2 regions of the Bacterioplanoides pacificum genome follow, and region 2 is predicted to be linked to the other one. Evidence: predicted binding sites of a transcription regulator. Region 2 holds the regulator's gene; the other holds the start of a gene.

Region 1 (7,704 bases), on a different contig from region 2:
AGTGCTGAAGCCAACCTGCTGACAGCCCTGCTGGAAGGTCGTATCCGCCAGTATGTACGTACCGAGTTCAGCGCCAAACCCACTCAATACTGGGATGAGCAGTGGCCACTGATTAAAGCCAACCTGCTGCGCGAAAAAAACCTCTGACGCTGATCTCGGGATATAAAAAAACCGCCAGCTGGCGGTTTTTTATGCTCTGTTGCTGACGGGGAAATTATTTCACCACGCTCAGTGACGGCCGGCCCCCACCTTTTTTCGGTGGCTCATTATCCGGCGTCGGAGGTTCCGGTGGCTGATTCGGATCCGGTGCACCGGCTTCAGAACCAAACACCATGCCCTGACCGTTTTCCCGGGCATAAATCGCCAGGATAGCAACAATCGGCACATACACTTCCATTGGCACACCACCAAAGCGGGCACTGAAAGATAAACCATCCTGATTGATCAGCAGATTCTGCACCGCACTGGGGCTGACATTCAGCACGATCTGACCGTTGTTCACGTAATCCTGAGGCACCTGAACACCCTGAATTCCGGCATCCACTAACACATAGGGTGTGCAGTGATTATCGAGGATCCATTCGTTCAACGCCCGCATCAGATACGGGCGGCTTGGTGTCATCTGATTATCCATCAGTCACGCATCTCACGCTCAGCTTCGGACAGACTGGCCTGGAACGATTCACGTTCGAACAGACGTTCCATATAACTCAGCAGCGGTTTGCATTGTTTTTCCGGCAGCTCAATACCCAGTATCGGTAACCGCCACAGGATTGGTGCCACACAACAATCTACCAGTGAAAAATCTTCACTCATGAAATACGGCATTTCAGCGAAAATCGGAGCAATGGCGGTCAGACTTTCGGTCAGCTCTTTACGAGCCGCTTCTGCGTCTTTATCCGCACCCCACTGAATGGTTTTAATCAGTTCAGCCCAGTCTTTTTCAATGCGGTTAATCCATAACCGGCTTTGCGCCCGGGCAACCGGGTAGACAGGCAATAATGGCGGGTGAGGGAAACGCTCATCCAGGTATTCCATCATGACGTTAGCGTCATACAGAACCAGGTCACGGTCTACCAGAGTAGGCAATGAGTTGTATGGGTTGAGGCTGGCCAGATCTTCTGGCTTGTTGTCCGGGTCTACATCGTGAATTTCGACGGCAACCCCTTTTTCCGCCAGTACGATACGTACGCGGTGACTGTAATGATCAGACGCATCTGAATAAAACGTCATGGAAGAGCGCTTGGCTACAACTCCCATATTTTCCTCACTTTTCTCAGTAAACCTAAAAACAACAATAGCCCGACCGTAAAATACGGCCGGGCCAGACATGCTTTTTCCGGTGGGCGGACGTTATTTAATATCGCGCCACATTTCTTTGTTCAGCATGTACACAGGAACAAAGAAAATCGCCAGGAACAGCAATACCCACCAACCAATACGCTGACGCTCAACCGCAATTGGCTCAGCCACGTAGGTCAGGAAGTTAACCAGATCAAAGACCAGCTTATCGTATTCAGCAGTCGATAAAGAACCTTCTTCTGCCAGATACAATACACCCTCTTTTTCTTCGGTGATTTCCTGTCCCGTCAGCGTGTCATGACCAACAGCCACCTGAGCAGTACCTTTTACCTGGCGGCCCTGCAGGTCAGCCAGTACGTGAGGCATACCCACATCTTTGAACACCGCATTGTTAACGCCCCATGGACGGCTTGGGTCTTCATAGAAGCTGCGCAGGTAGGTATACAGCCAGTCCGGGCGACGGACACGGGCAACCAGCGTCAGATCCGGAGGCGTGGCACCAAACCAGGCTTTACCGTCTTCTTTACGCATCGCGTTGCTCATCAGCTCGCCGATCTTTTTATCCGGGAATACCAGATTTTCCATCATCAGCTCTTCCGGGATGTCCAGGTCACGGGCAACACGGTTGTAACGCGCGTGTTCCAGCGAGTGACAACCCATGCAGTAGTTCATGTAAACCTTGGCACCACGCTGCAGCGACGCTTTGTCGTGCAGGTCCGTCTTGTGCTCATCCAGATGGATATGAGAGCCACCGGCGGCCGCGGCAATCGCCGGGACCATAGCAGCCAGGAAAATAAATAATTTTTTCATGCTTAGTGACCTCCGGTTACACGCTCTGGCACAGGTTTGGTTTTCTCGATTTTGGTGTAGATCGGCATCAGCAGGAAGAAGCCGAAGTAGATCACCGAGGAAACTCGCGCCAGCAGAGTGTTCAGGTCAGTCGCCGGCTGAGTACCCAGCCAGGTCAGTAATACGAAGGCGATCGCAAATACCACAATAAAGATTTTGCTGATCCAGCCTTTGTAGCGCCAGCTGCGTACCGGACTCTTATCCAGCCACGGCAGCACGAACAGAATCGCAATCGCACCCCCCATAGCAACCACACCCATCAGTTTGTCAGGGATAGCACGCAGAATGGCGTAGAACGCACCGAAGTACCAAACCGGAGCAATATGCTCAGGGGTTTTCAGGCCGTTAGCCGGTTCGAAGTTAGCGTATTCCAGCATAAAGCCGCCGCCTTCCGGCATAAAGAACATCACGCTGCAGAACACCATCAGGAAGACAACGATGCCCACCATATCGTGTACGGTGTAGTAAGGGTGGAACGGTACGCCGTCCAGCGGCTTACCCTGTTCATCTTTGTGTTTTTTGATGTCCACGCCGTCCGGGTTGTTAGAGCCCACTTCGTGCAGTGCCAGTAAGTGCATAACCACCAGCGCCACAATCACTAATGGCAGAGCGATTACGTGTAATGCGAAGAAACGGTTCAGTGTTGCACCGGAAATCAGGAAGTCACCACGGACCCACTCAACCAGAGCGTCACCAATACCAAAAGGAATGACACCAAACAACGAAATAATTACCTGAGCGCCCCAGTAAGACATCTGGCCCCATGGTAATACGTAGCCCATAAAGGCTTCCGCCATCAGCAGCAGGTAAATCAGCATACCGAAGATCCAGATCAGCTCACGTGGCTTCTGGTAGGATCCGTACAGCAATGCACGCATCATATGCAGGTATACCGCAACAAAGAAGAAGGTCGCACCGGTGGAGTGCATATAACGAATTAACCAACCCCACTCAACATCACGCATGATGTATTCAACGGAAGCAAAAGCCGCTTCAGAACTTGGAGTGAAGTTCATGGTCAGCCAGATACCAGACAGAATCTGGTTAACCAGCATTAACATAGAGATGACGCCGAAGAAGTACCAGAAGTTGAAGTTCTTCGGAGCATAGTACTTAGACATATGCTTTTCGTAGGTCTGGGTTACCGGCAGGCGGTCATCGACCCAGCCCATCAGGGCATTCAGCTTGCTCATTAAGCGTTCTCCTCATCAACACCAATGATCACAACGTTCTCACTCTCATAAGAATATGGAGGAACGACCAGGTTTGTAGACGCCGGAGAACCGTTAAATACGCGCCCGGACAAGTCAAAACGGGAGCCGTGACATGGGCAGAACCAGCCGCCTTTCCAATCAGCATCGAAAGGTTCCGGCTTTACTTCTGCGAAATATTTCGGTGCACAACCCAGGTGAGTACAAACGCCCAGCAGAACGATCAGTTCCGGTTTACGGGAACGGTTGATGTTATCTGCGTACGCCGGTTGCTGATCTTTGACACTGTTTTCAGGGTCTTTCAACCGATCATTCAGAGCTGGCAGCGTTGCCAGAGCTTCTTCGGTACGACGCGCAATATAAACCGGCTTGCCACGCCATTCGGCGGTCAGCATTGCACCTGGTTCAATTTTGCTTACGTCCACTTTTGCCGGAGCACCCGCTGCCTTCGCTTTTTCACTTGGATTCCAAGATTTTACGAAGGGTACTGCGACAAATCCCGCACCGACAGCACCGACAGCAGCAGTCGCGCCTACGAGCAGAGTGCGCCGACCCTTATTCACGCCGTCTTGACTCATTACCATCTTCTCCCATCAAAAAAAATCTAATGTTGCCAGCCGACAGCTGCACTATTGTGCACTTTTTATACAGCCCGAACATAGCAAACAGAGCGGCGCACATACTAAAGAAAAGCGCCCGCCGAGACAACTGTAAAAGCCCGTAAAGCATGGGGTTTTAGGCATAAAAAAAGCGTCCATTGACATAGGCCAAGGGACGCTTCTTTTGTTCCGTTTTCCCGCAAGCGGGAACGGAGGCAAGCTTAACGCTTGGAGAACTGTGGCTTCTTACGTGCTTTACGCAGACCCACTTTCTTACGCTCAACTTCACGAGCATCACGAGTTACATAACCCGCAGCACGCAGAGAAGGACGCAGAGTTTCATCATATTGCATCAGTGCGCGAGTGATACCGTGACGGATTGCACCCGCCTGACCGTTACCACCACCGCCGTTTACATTAACGATGATATCGAATTTCTCTAAGCTTTCAGTCAGTTCCAGAGGCTGGCGAACTACCATACGAGCAGTTTCACGACCGAAGTATTCATCCAGAGGACGTTTGTTAACAACGATGTTGCCAGTACCAGGACGTAAGAAAACACGTGCAGTAGAAGTCTTGCGACGACCAGTACCGTAGTATTGTTCTGCCATGATCTTATCCTACTTTCAGTTCTTGTGGCTGTTGTGCAGCATGTGGATGCTCATCACCAGCGTAAACTTTCATTTTCTTGAACATAGCACGACCCAGAGGGTTCTTAGGCAGCATGCCTTTAACAGCCAGTTCAATCACTTGTTCTGGTTTGTGGTCGATCAGCTTTTCAAAAGAGATAGACTTCAGACCACCAGGGTAACCAGTGTGGCGGTGATACATTTTATCACTGCTTTTATTACCGGTTACTTTCACTTTATCTGCGTTGATCACGACGATGTAATCGCCGGTATCTACGTGAGGAGTGTATTCTGGCTTGTGCTTGCCTCTCAAACGGCGAGCAACCTCAGTAGCCAGACGACCCAGCGTTTGCTCAGCTGCATCAACTACAAACCATTCACGTTTTACGGTTTCGGGTTTTGCGCTGTAAGTTTTCATCAATTTCTCGCCTTCAAGGGCAGGTTGATTCGAAAAGAGGGCGGCATTCTATAGGAAGGTTTCACCATTAGCAAGTGATATTCGCAAGGCGTTGGATGATTCTGCGCAATATTTTGCCCAGTGTGTTCTTCAGCCCGAAAACCGCCCCTTTTTCAGGCTTATTTCATGATTAATAGTGCTCTGGCTCGCGAAACTTCACCAGGCCATAAATCAGGGTGAGCAAGGCTACCATAATATCGAGCAGGATCGCCAGCGCCATCATAGTCGAGGTAGCCTCCTGCTGGTCGTAGCCTGCCGTCTGGCCGACATAAAAACCGGCCGCACTGACAACAAAGCCAATCAGAATACAGGCAATCAGGTAATAGCCTTTACCGTCATCCAGCGTCAGGACTTCTTCCAGCACCTTCATCTGAATCAGATAATACGCAGCGAAACATAACGCCCCGGCAATCCCCATACTGACTAAAAAGAACGCAATCATAACCTTTGATCCGATAATTATTTCCTAGAGCAAGCCTAGTTCAAAAGTATCCGGTCGCAAGTTAAGGAGCAGGATCCTCAACAACTGGCCTAACAGGTATCAGACATTTTTTCTCGCCGCACGAGGCGCCATCCATAGCCCTGCCGCGCTACCGCAACATCCTGTTGCTGCCACAAAAATATCTGATAGCAAGTAGTCTTGTTAAATTAATGCTCGCGTGTGGCCCGGAATGCAATCTCCGGCCAGCGCTCTTCCGTCAGGCTCAGATTCACGCGTGAGGTGGCAATGTACGTCAGGTGACCACCACCATCGATGGCCAGATTCTCAGATGCTTTTTTACGGAACTCTTCCAGCTTACGTTCATCATCACATGCAACCCAGCGCGCCGTCGTTACGCTGATGGGCTCATAAATACATTCCACTTTGTATTCATCCCGTAAGCGTTGCTGCACCACATCAAACTGCAGAACACCTACAGCCCCGAGAATCAGATCATTGTTATTCAGTGGCATAAACAGCTGGGTTGCCCCTTCTTCCGATAACTGCTGCAGGCCTTTTTGCAGCTGCTTCATTTTCAGCGGATCTTTCAGCCGGACACGACGAAACAACTCAGGGGCAAAATGGGGAATGCCGGTAAACTGTAATTCCTCTCCCTGGGTAAAGGTATCACCAATCTGAATGGTGCCATGGTTATGCAAACCGATGATTTCACCGGAAATAGCCTCTTCCACATTCGAACGGTCGCCCGCCAGGAAGGTAACAGCATCCGCGACCTTAATGTCTTTACCGATACGGGTATGTTTCATTTTCATACCCTTGGTGTAAGTGCCGGAACAAATACGCATAAAGGCAATACGGTCACGATGTTTCGGGTCCATATTGGCCTGAATTTTAAAAATAAAGCCGGAAAACTTTTCTTCGTCCGGTTTAACCGTCCGTTCTTTAGTTTCACGCTCAATCGGCGCTGGTGCCCAATCAACGAAATAATTAAGCATTTCACGAATACCAAAGTTGGCCAGTGCCGTACCAAAAAATACCGGCGTCATTTCACCATCCAGGTATTGTTGCAAGTCGAACTCATAACTGGCGCCACGCACCAGTTCAACTTCATCGATCAGTTCATCCACCAGCTCATCACCCAGCTCCGCACGCGCTTCGGCAGAATCGATACCTTTGATCTGTACATCATCCGGTACCACCGATGCCTGTCCCGGCTGGAATAAATGAACGGTGTCGGTATACAGGTTATAAACCCCGCGGAACGCCTTCCCCATACCAATCGGCCAGGTGACCGGTGCACATTTGATTTTCAGTACGGTTTCAATTTCGTCCAGGACTTCAATATGGTCACGCACTTCGCGGTCCATTTTATTGATAAACGTGAAAATCGGCGTGTCACGTAAACGACAGACATCCATCAGCTTGATAGTCCGGTCTTCCACACCTTTGGCACCGTCAATAACCATCAGTACCGAGTCCACAGCAGTCAGTGTGCGGTAAGTATCCTCCGAGAAGTCTTCGTGCCCGGGAGTATCCAGCAGGTTGACCATGCGGTCTTTATAAGGAAACTGCATCACCGAGGTGGTAATCGAAATTCCCCGGTCCTGCTCCATCTGCATCCAGTCGGAGGTCGCCATACGACCGGTCTTTTTGCCCTTAACCGTACCCGCCAGCTGAATGGCGTTGCCCAGCAACAGCAGCTTCTCTGTGATGGTGGTTTTACCGGCATCCGGGTGAGAAATAATACCGAAGGTACGACGGTTACCGACTTCGGCCGAAAAAGCACTGCTCATGGCAAAATCCTGCTGGGCTGGAGGCTGATGATAAAGCGCGGCATTATAACGGCATTCACGCCGTCTGTCAGACGCCTGGCAGCCGTGTCAGCCAGTCTCCGAAACACTGCGGTGTGCATAAAAAGAGCCAGCCCGGTGCGACATATGCGCACAGTCAAGAAATCAAAAGCCGGCTTAACGTTATACTGGAGCAATGATGAATAACGACCTTAACCTGGTATTGCGCCGCCTGGCTCTGCTGCGCATATCCATCGCCAGTGTCTGGCTGATGTTTCTCGGCTACCTGCAATACCAGGGGTTCGACAAACTGGAACCGGCCTGGCTGCTGCTTGCCCTGTATATGCCACTGATGCTGGTCAGTATCTGGCAGGGACAACAACGCAAGCTGAAAGACTGGCACCTGCTGCTGCATCTGGCACTGG
Region 2 (7,704 bases):
GCCATCGGTATTTTTTTCTGGGCGGTCCGCAGTGGCCAGTTCGATGATATGGAATCCCCGGCCCATAAGATCCTGTTTGACGATGACGAACCGGAAAAACCACAAGCGCCGGATCAGGCGACCGATGACACACAACCACGCTGTTAAGCGCCCCTGCGACTATGAATGAACCGTTATCACTGCTGACCGCCCTGCTGATTGGTCTGTTTGGTGCCAGCCATTGCCTGGTGATGTGCGGTGGCATCGCCGCCGCTACCGGCAACAGCAGCTTACCAGAGCGCCGCCTGGCATCACTGCTGGCGTTTAATGGTGGCCGTATCAGCTCCTATGCCGTTGCCGGTTTACTGGTCGGTGCTGCCGGCTTATGGCTGCAACAACTGCATGACAGCCTGATGCTGCTATTACGCTCACTGGCGGGGGTGATGCTGATACTGATGGGACTTTACGTCGCCCGCTGGGCCAGCTGGCTGACCCGTATCGAACGGCTGGGGCAATATCTGTGGCGTTTTTTACAACCGCAGACCGGACGTTTGTTGCAGCAGTCGTCTCTGACGGCACGCTTTGGACTCGGTATGTTATGGGGATGGTTACCCTGTGGTCTGATTTACAGCACCCTGAGCTGGGTTGCCGCTAATGGTGACCCGTTATTGGGCGCCTTAACCATGGCGACCTTTGGCCTCGGCACTCTGCCCGCGTTACTGGCCGGAGGTTTGGCCGCCGCCACCCTGAGCCGTTGGCTCAACCATCAGCTCACCCGGCAACTGGCCGGTCTGCTGTTGATTGGCTACGGCTTATGGACAGTTACTTCGGTGTGGTTACCAGTCCTTGACAGATCCATCAGTCACTAGGAGTATAGAGCCAGTTTTCGAATGACCTGGCGTTAACGCACCGGGTACTCACACCGGATATTAGTATGAAATCATCTACCGCTCCTTCGCCACTGCGTGGCACTCAGCCGCATTGTCAGACCTGCTCCCTGAATGCACTGTGTTTGCCTCTGTCGCTGAACGATAACGACATGGAACGCCTGGACGACATTATTCGTCGTGGCCGGCCGATCCAGAAAGGTCAGTTATTATTTCAGCAGGGCGAACCCTTTCAGTCAGTATTTGCGGTGCGTACCGGTGCGTTAAAAACCTACACCCTGGCATCAAACGGCGAAGAACAGATCACCGGATTCCACCTGGCCAGTGAACTGGTCGGCCTGGCGGGTTACAACAATGACTTTTATCCGCTGTCAGCGAAAGCACTGGAAACCACGACCGTGTGTGAAATTCCGCTGACCCAGCTGGATGAACTGGCCGATGAGCTGCCCGACCTGCGTAAACAGCTGATGCGCACTATGGGGACAGAAATCCGTCATGACCAGAACATGATGTTGCTGCTGAGTAAAAAGAATGCCGAAGAACGGGTGGCGTCGTTCCTGATGGATATTTCCACCCGTTATGCCCGCCGTGGCTTTTCAGCGACCCACTTCCGTCTGCCAATGTCACGGGTCGATATCAGTAATCATCTTGGTCTGGCGGTCGAAACCATCAGCAGGGTGTTTACCCGCTTCCAGAAAAACGGCCTGATCGAAACCCAGGGCAAAGAAATTATTCTGCAGGATATCGATACCCTCAATCAGCTGGCCGGGCTGGTTTCTGACGACGACTGTGGTCACAGCGACAGCAAATAACCACAGCTGTACCACTGACATTTCCCTGTTCAGGGAAATGTCAGTTTAATCAAGGCATTCTTCCCCTCTTTCTCCATTATCTGGCACAGCACCTGCGTTATATTTTTGACGACTGGTTTTTCTGGCGCTGTTTTTTGAATAAAAACTACGCAAGTCCAATCAGGCTATTCTAAGGTAACAATACAGGGACTGAACTCAGCCGGCTGATGAACGGCATTCGGTACCGTTACGAGGTATAACGCTATGGGAATCTGCACCCGGGAACTGCTGGCGCGGTTATGGAAGCGTTTTTATCACCCGCGCAGGGGCGCCAGCTGCGAACACTTTATTAATAACTACCAGCTGTTGGTGGAAGGCGTTAACCGGGTCGCCTGACAATGCCCGCCAGATGTAATCCGGCGGCTTGCGAAGGTTCCCTGAACCCTGGCTTTTTGTTATAAAGCCCTGCTTAACTCCGGCCTGCGGGCCCGCATTTCCTTCAGGAGCAGTTTCCGGCCATGCAAGACGTTGCCACTTTTGACCCACGCCAAGCCAACGAACCGGCCAGCCCGGTTGTCAGCGATCAGGAACGCAAGCAGAAAACCAACTTTAATAAGTTACAGAAACGCCTGCGCCGTAACGTCGGCAAAGCCATCGAAGATTACAACATGATTCAGGATGGCGATAAAATCATGGTCTGCCTGTCGGGTGGTAAAGACTCCTATACCATGCTCGACATCCTGATGAGTCTGCAAAAAAGCGCTCCGGTTAAGTTTGAGCTGGTCGCCGTGAATATGGACCAGAAACAGCCCGGTTTCCCTGAACATATCCTGCCTGCCTATCTGGAACAGCTGGGAGTGCCGTATCACATCGTCGAAAAAGACACCTACAGCGTGGTAAAAGAGGTCATCCCGGAAGGTAAAACCACCTGTGGTTTATGCTCCCGCCTGCGGCGTGGCACCCTGTATGGGTTTGCCGAAAAAATTGGTGCCAACAAAATTGCCCTCGGCCACCACCGCGACGACATCATCGAAACCCTGTTCCTCAATATGTTTCATGGCGGTAAATTAAAAGCGATGCCGCCTAAGCTGCTGAGCGATGACCAGAAACACGTATTAATCCGGCCACTGGCGTATTGCAAAGAAAAAGACATCGAAGCCTTTGCCACAGCCAAAGAATTTCCGATTATTCCGTGTAATTTATGTGGTTCACAGGAAAATCTGCAGCGCCAGAACATTAAACAGATGCTGGCCGCCTGGGATAAAGAACAACCTGGCCGCAGCGAAAACATTTTTGCCGCGATCAGCAATGTTGCACCGTCACAACTGGCCGACGGAGCGTTGTTTGATTTTGTCAATCTGGAGCAAAAACAACAAGGCAGTCATCTGGGCATACGCCAGACCCTGCTGGATGTGGTACACGTCGACTAACGACGCATTATTCCGGGCCAACACTGTATAACCCGGCCAGTGATAACTTATATTCTCCTGGCCGGATTAAATAAAAGGTCAACATGTAGCGTCGTTCACTGGTGAGGTTTTCTGCCCGGGCTTTTAACTGGCAATGTTGCTCGTGTAACTGTGCTCTGGGCAATTCGACTTTTACGGCCAGTTCACCTGCCAGTTCCTCAACCTGCACGGTAGAAATCGCCTGCGTTGGTGTGCCCGCCATGCCTTTACGAATCCACTGAAAAAACAGCTGGTGACGGCCACCCTGTTCCGTCCGCACGACCCGTACATAGCCCTGTCCCTCATTCGACTGCCAGGGACATACACGGGTCACCTGGTCGACCCAGGCGGGCATTTTATACACCTGTTCCAGCAACGCTTCATGACTGACCGCTGGCTGTTCAGCCGCCATAAGCGGCCAGCCAGCCAGGCCAGTACTGCACAGCAGCAGTGCCCGTAACCACGAAAGAAAAACCATCGGCTGTTTTGTCATACCGTCCTCCTGAAGGTAAGACTAGCAGCTGATTAATATTTCGTACGGTTGGTTAGCATTAAAGCCGCTCAGTGATTATCTGCCCAACGATGCCCTGCCGGCTGACCGCTGTCCCAGTCAGGCTTATCATAATGAACGGCAACGATGTAATAACTTTCAAGCCCTTTTGGCAGGCGTACCTCAACCTCTTCGTCCAGTGTTTTACCCATCAGGCCACGTGCCAGCGGAGCATCCACGCTGATATAGCCACGCTTCAGGTCAATTTCATCCTCACCGACGATACGATAACGGTATAACTGTTCATCATCGTCTTCCAGTTCAATCCAGGCGCCAAAATACACCTTTTCCAGATTGGCAGGCTTACGGTCAATCACGGTCAGAGCTTCCAGCCGTTTACGCAAAAAGCGCAACCGGCTATCAATCTGGCGTAATCGCTTTTTACCGTAAATGTATTCGGCATTTTCCGAGCGGTCACCCAGCTTGGCTGCATCAGAAACCTGCTGTGTTACACGCGGACGTTCTTCACGCCATAAATAGTCATGTTCCTGTTGCAGCTGTTGCTCCCCTTCCGGGGTGATCAGCAGGCTACGCTTAGGCAATGGTTTTTTAACAGGGTCAGTCATGTGTCTTCTGATAATAATAACAGGCCGGCAGCGTCACTTAATCGCAATAACGGCGTGCCAGGATGCTGCATTTTGCCGGTGAATTTCAAAGAATGATCAAGCGTAGTGCAAAACTGACTGTGGGTATACTGCTGTTGCTGCTCGGCATTCTGATCACACCATTGCCTATCCCATTTGGCCTGCTGAGCATTCTGATTGGGCTGTCGATTCTGGTCAGTGTAGTCCCCGCCGTCCGGCGCTGGCTGATTGTGTTACGCCGACGCTTTAAGCACACGTCCACACGGTTAAATCAGCTCAGCCCGCACCTGCCTGCTTTTTTACGCCAGCTGATCGAAGAAACCGATCCGGAACGACAGAAGCATTAATTTCACATATGAGATCAATTATCATTTACAATGATTTGGATATGTCATACAGTCATCTGCGCTGACTTCACAAAGGAGACTCACTATGACAACGGAACATTACATCAGTGGCCTGGCTGGTCTGTTATTGGTCGGCTTTTGCGCTTTAGCCATTTACCTGCCGGTACATGCCGTTTAACCAATCCTAAGGCCAAACCAGTACCACAATGGCGACAACCAGGAGAGCGGCCAGAACCATTTGCTGACGACCGATTCGTTCAGCAAAAAACAGCCACCCCCATAACAAGGCACCCACAATTCCCAGACCGCGCTTCAGCGCTTCGATGATCCCGGGGTGCAGTTCACGTAATGCCAGCAGTTGCAGAGACACCGCCGCACAGAAAAATAACGCCGCCAGCAACAGAGCAGCACGCTGCTGGCGCAGCGCTTTGAGTGCCAATGGCAGACGTCGCAGAACAATCAGCACACCCAGCAGCAACACCATGCCACTGGTTTGTAATAACGCGTGTAATAACGGCGATGCCGATTGCAGCGCCAGCTTATCGAACACCGTGCCACTGCCCCATCCCAGCGCCACCAGCAACATCAGTGTGGCGCCCGGGCCGGGCTGAAAGTCCTGCCCACCACCATTCAGCAGAAACAACAGTACGACCACCGCCGCTCCTGCTAACCATTCACGCGGCGCCAGCGACTGCTGTAACCAGAAAAAGCCAAACAGAGCCGCAATCACTGGTGTTAACGCCAGCAACGGCACCAGCCTGGCAATCTGCCCGACACGTAATGCTTCAATAAAACACACCGCCGCCAGCGTCGACACCAACAAACTGCCCAGTGCCGGGTACCAGTAGGATGATTGTGGCCAGGCCGGCCAGCTCAGAGCGTTTAACAGCAGATACAGTGGCAGTACCGCCAGCGCCAGGAACCAGCTCAACTGCAACGAGGGGATATGTTCAACCAGCTGTTTACGTTTGAGGTCAAATACCGACCAGCACACAGCGGATGATAAGGCGATCAGAATGGTCATGCGGCCATGTCAGCACAAACCACTCAGTGACTCAACCGCTGTGCGTTTCAGACGGGATGAAGGACATAAAAAAACCGGCAATTAAGCCGGTTTTTTTATCTGTATCACTTCGCGGATACGAACGTAACGAGCGACAGCTGACCGAGGCCAAGGCCATTGAGCAAGCGGAGTGTAGAAGTTCTACATGAGGCTGATTTTTGCTCCTGCAAAATCTGCATTTCCACCATCCCTGGCGGTCACATTGCGAGATGGTCTTTAACAAAGGCCAGCTGAGCGCAGTAGTTCGTTACATTCTTTCCCAAACGGTCGCGATACCCTGGCCTAAACCAATACACATGGTCGATACGCCGTATTTCGCATCTTTCTGCTCTAATACGTTGATCAGAGTAGTAGAGATACGCGCACCGGAACAACCCAGCGGGTGACCCAGAGCGATAGCACCGCCGTGGATGTTAATACGGTCTTCAGCGATGTCCGTCAGCTTCAGATCTTTAACACATGGCAGAGACTGAGCAGCAAACGCTTCGTTCAGTTCCCAGTAATCGATGTCAGTTACGTCCAGGCCAGCACGTTTCAGTGCTTTTTTGGTCGCAGGAACCGGACCGTAACCCATGATCGCAGCATCAACACCGGCAACCGCCATACCCAGAATACGGGCACGTGGCTTCAGACCCAGTTCCTGAGCTTTTTCGTAGCTCATCAGCAGCATGGCAGACGCACCGTCGGTGATCTGAGAAGAAGTACCAGCTGTTACGGTACCGCTCTTAGGATCGAATGCCGGACGCAGGTTACCCAGGCTTTCTGCTGTGGTTTCCGGACGAATGGTTTCATCTTCGGTTACCAGGATTTCTTTGCCATCAGCATCGTGACCGTACATAGGTACGATTTCGTTTTTGAAGTCGCCGTTCAGGGTTGCTGCGTGAGCACGACGGTGAGAACGCGCGGCGAACTCATCCTGTTGCTGACGTGAAATACCGTGCATTTTGCCCAGCATTTCCGCCGTCAGACCCATCATGTTGGATGCTTTAGCGAAGTACTTAGAAGACTCCGGGTTGTGATCGAAGCCGTGTTGCATGTTCACATGACCCATGTGCTCAACACCACCAACCACAAATACATCACCGTTACCGGTCTGAATTGCCTGAGCCGCAGTGTGAATAGCAGACATCGCTGAACCACACAGACGGTTAACGGTTTGTGCACCCGCTTCTTTTGGTACAACGGTGGTCAGAGAGATCTGACGAGCAACGTTGAAACCCTGTTCCAGAGTCTGGTTTACACAACCCCAGATCACATCTTCAACCAGCGCCGGGTTAACACCGGTGCGCTCGAACATGGCATTGATCAGGTTTGCAGAAATAGTCTCTGCACGTACGTTGCGGAATACACCACCTTTGGAACGACCCATTGGTGAGCGCACTGCGTCAACAACAACAACGTCTCTTGGATTGTAAGACATAGTTAAATTCTCCTAATGCGCTAATTAACCGAAGTAGCTTTCGCCGTTCGCAGCCATTTCACGCATGCGATCGGTTGGTTTGTACAGGTTGCCCAGGTCAGCGTACTTGTCGCACAGAGCAACAAATTCGGCCATACCCACAGTGTCCATGTAACGACATGCACCACCACGGAATGGAGGGAAACCAATACCGAAGATCAGACCCATATCGGCTTCGTTTGGCGTCTCAACGATGCCTTCTTCGATGCAGCGGGCTACTTCGATACACATTGGAATCATGCAGCGAGCGATGATTTCTTCAGCGTCAAATTCTTTGCTGTCGGCAACAACCGGTTTGATCAGCTCGTAAGTCTGCTCATCAACCACTTTCTTCGGCTTGCCTTTACGATCAGTTTCGTACTTGTAGAAACCGATGTTGTTCTTCTGGCCGTAACGCTCGTTTTCGAACATCACTTCCATTGCCGTTTTGAAGTCAGCCTTCATACGGTCAGGGAAACCTTCAGCCATCACTTCGTTAGCGTGAACACCGGTGTCGATACCCACAACGTCCAGCAGGTAGGCAGGACCCATTGGGAAGCCGAACTTCTCCATCACTTTGTCTACAGCCTGGAAGTCAGCGCCATCACGCACCAGAC

Evidence for each region. The regulator FNR, encoded in region 2, switches genes on or off when oxygen is low (the NO sensors DNR and NnrR bind a similar motif). The targets are predictions, from matches to a motif close to TTGATNTANATCAA.
Region 1: the regulator FNR is predicted to act here: its motif matches at 4,120-4,133, upstream of petA (ubiquinol-cytochrome c reductase iron-sulfur subunit).

What each region holds. Positions count from the first base shown of each region.
Region 1 is NZ_JBHRYB010000001.1:11,313-19,016, reverse strand. Features, by position in the region: gene slmA (nucleoid occlusion factor SlmA) at 1-147, shown strand, start outside; gene ACFOMG_RS00105 (ClpXP protease specificity-enhancing factor) at 215-622, opposite strand; gene sspA (stringent starvation protein SspA) at 634-1,260, opposite strand; gene ACFOMG_RS00095 (cytochrome c1) at 1,354-2,112, opposite strand; gene ACFOMG_RS00090 (cytochrome b) at 2,115-3,344, opposite strand; gene petA (ubiquinol-cytochrome c reductase iron-sulfur subunit) at 3,344-3,940, opposite strand; gene rpsI (30S ribosomal protein S9) at 4,183-4,575, opposite strand; gene rplM (50S ribosomal protein L13) at 4,577-5,008, opposite strand; gene ACFOMG_RS00070 (hypothetical protein) at 5,178-5,489, opposite strand; gene ACFOMG_RS00065 (peptide chain release factor 3) at 5,696-7,282, opposite strand; gene ACFOMG_RS00060 (ATP-binding protein) at 7,476-7,704, shown strand, end outside.
Region 2 is NZ_JBHRYB010000005.1:373,031-380,734, reverse strand. Features, by position in the region: gene ccoS (cbb3-type cytochrome oxidase assembly protein CcoS) at 1-147, shown strand, start outside; gene ACFOMG_RS06375 (sulfite exporter TauE/SafE family protein) at 162-848, shown strand; gene fnr (fumarate/nitrate reduction transcriptional regulator Fnr) at 914-1,678, shown strand; gene ACFOMG_RS06365 (hypothetical protein) at 1,922-2,053, shown strand; gene ttcA (tRNA 2-thiocytidine(32) synthetase TtcA) at 2,176-3,087, shown strand; gene ACFOMG_RS06355 (hypothetical protein) at 3,095-3,598, opposite strand; gene greB (transcription elongation factor GreB) at 3,667-4,221, opposite strand; gene ACFOMG_RS06345 (PGPGW domain-containing protein) at 4,314-4,586, shown strand; gene ACFOMG_RS06340 (SMR family transporter) at 4,771-5,610, opposite strand; gene fadA (acetyl-CoA C-acyltransferase FadA) at 5,897-7,069, opposite strand; gene fadB (fatty acid oxidation complex subunit alpha FadB) at 7,094-7,704, opposite strand, start outside.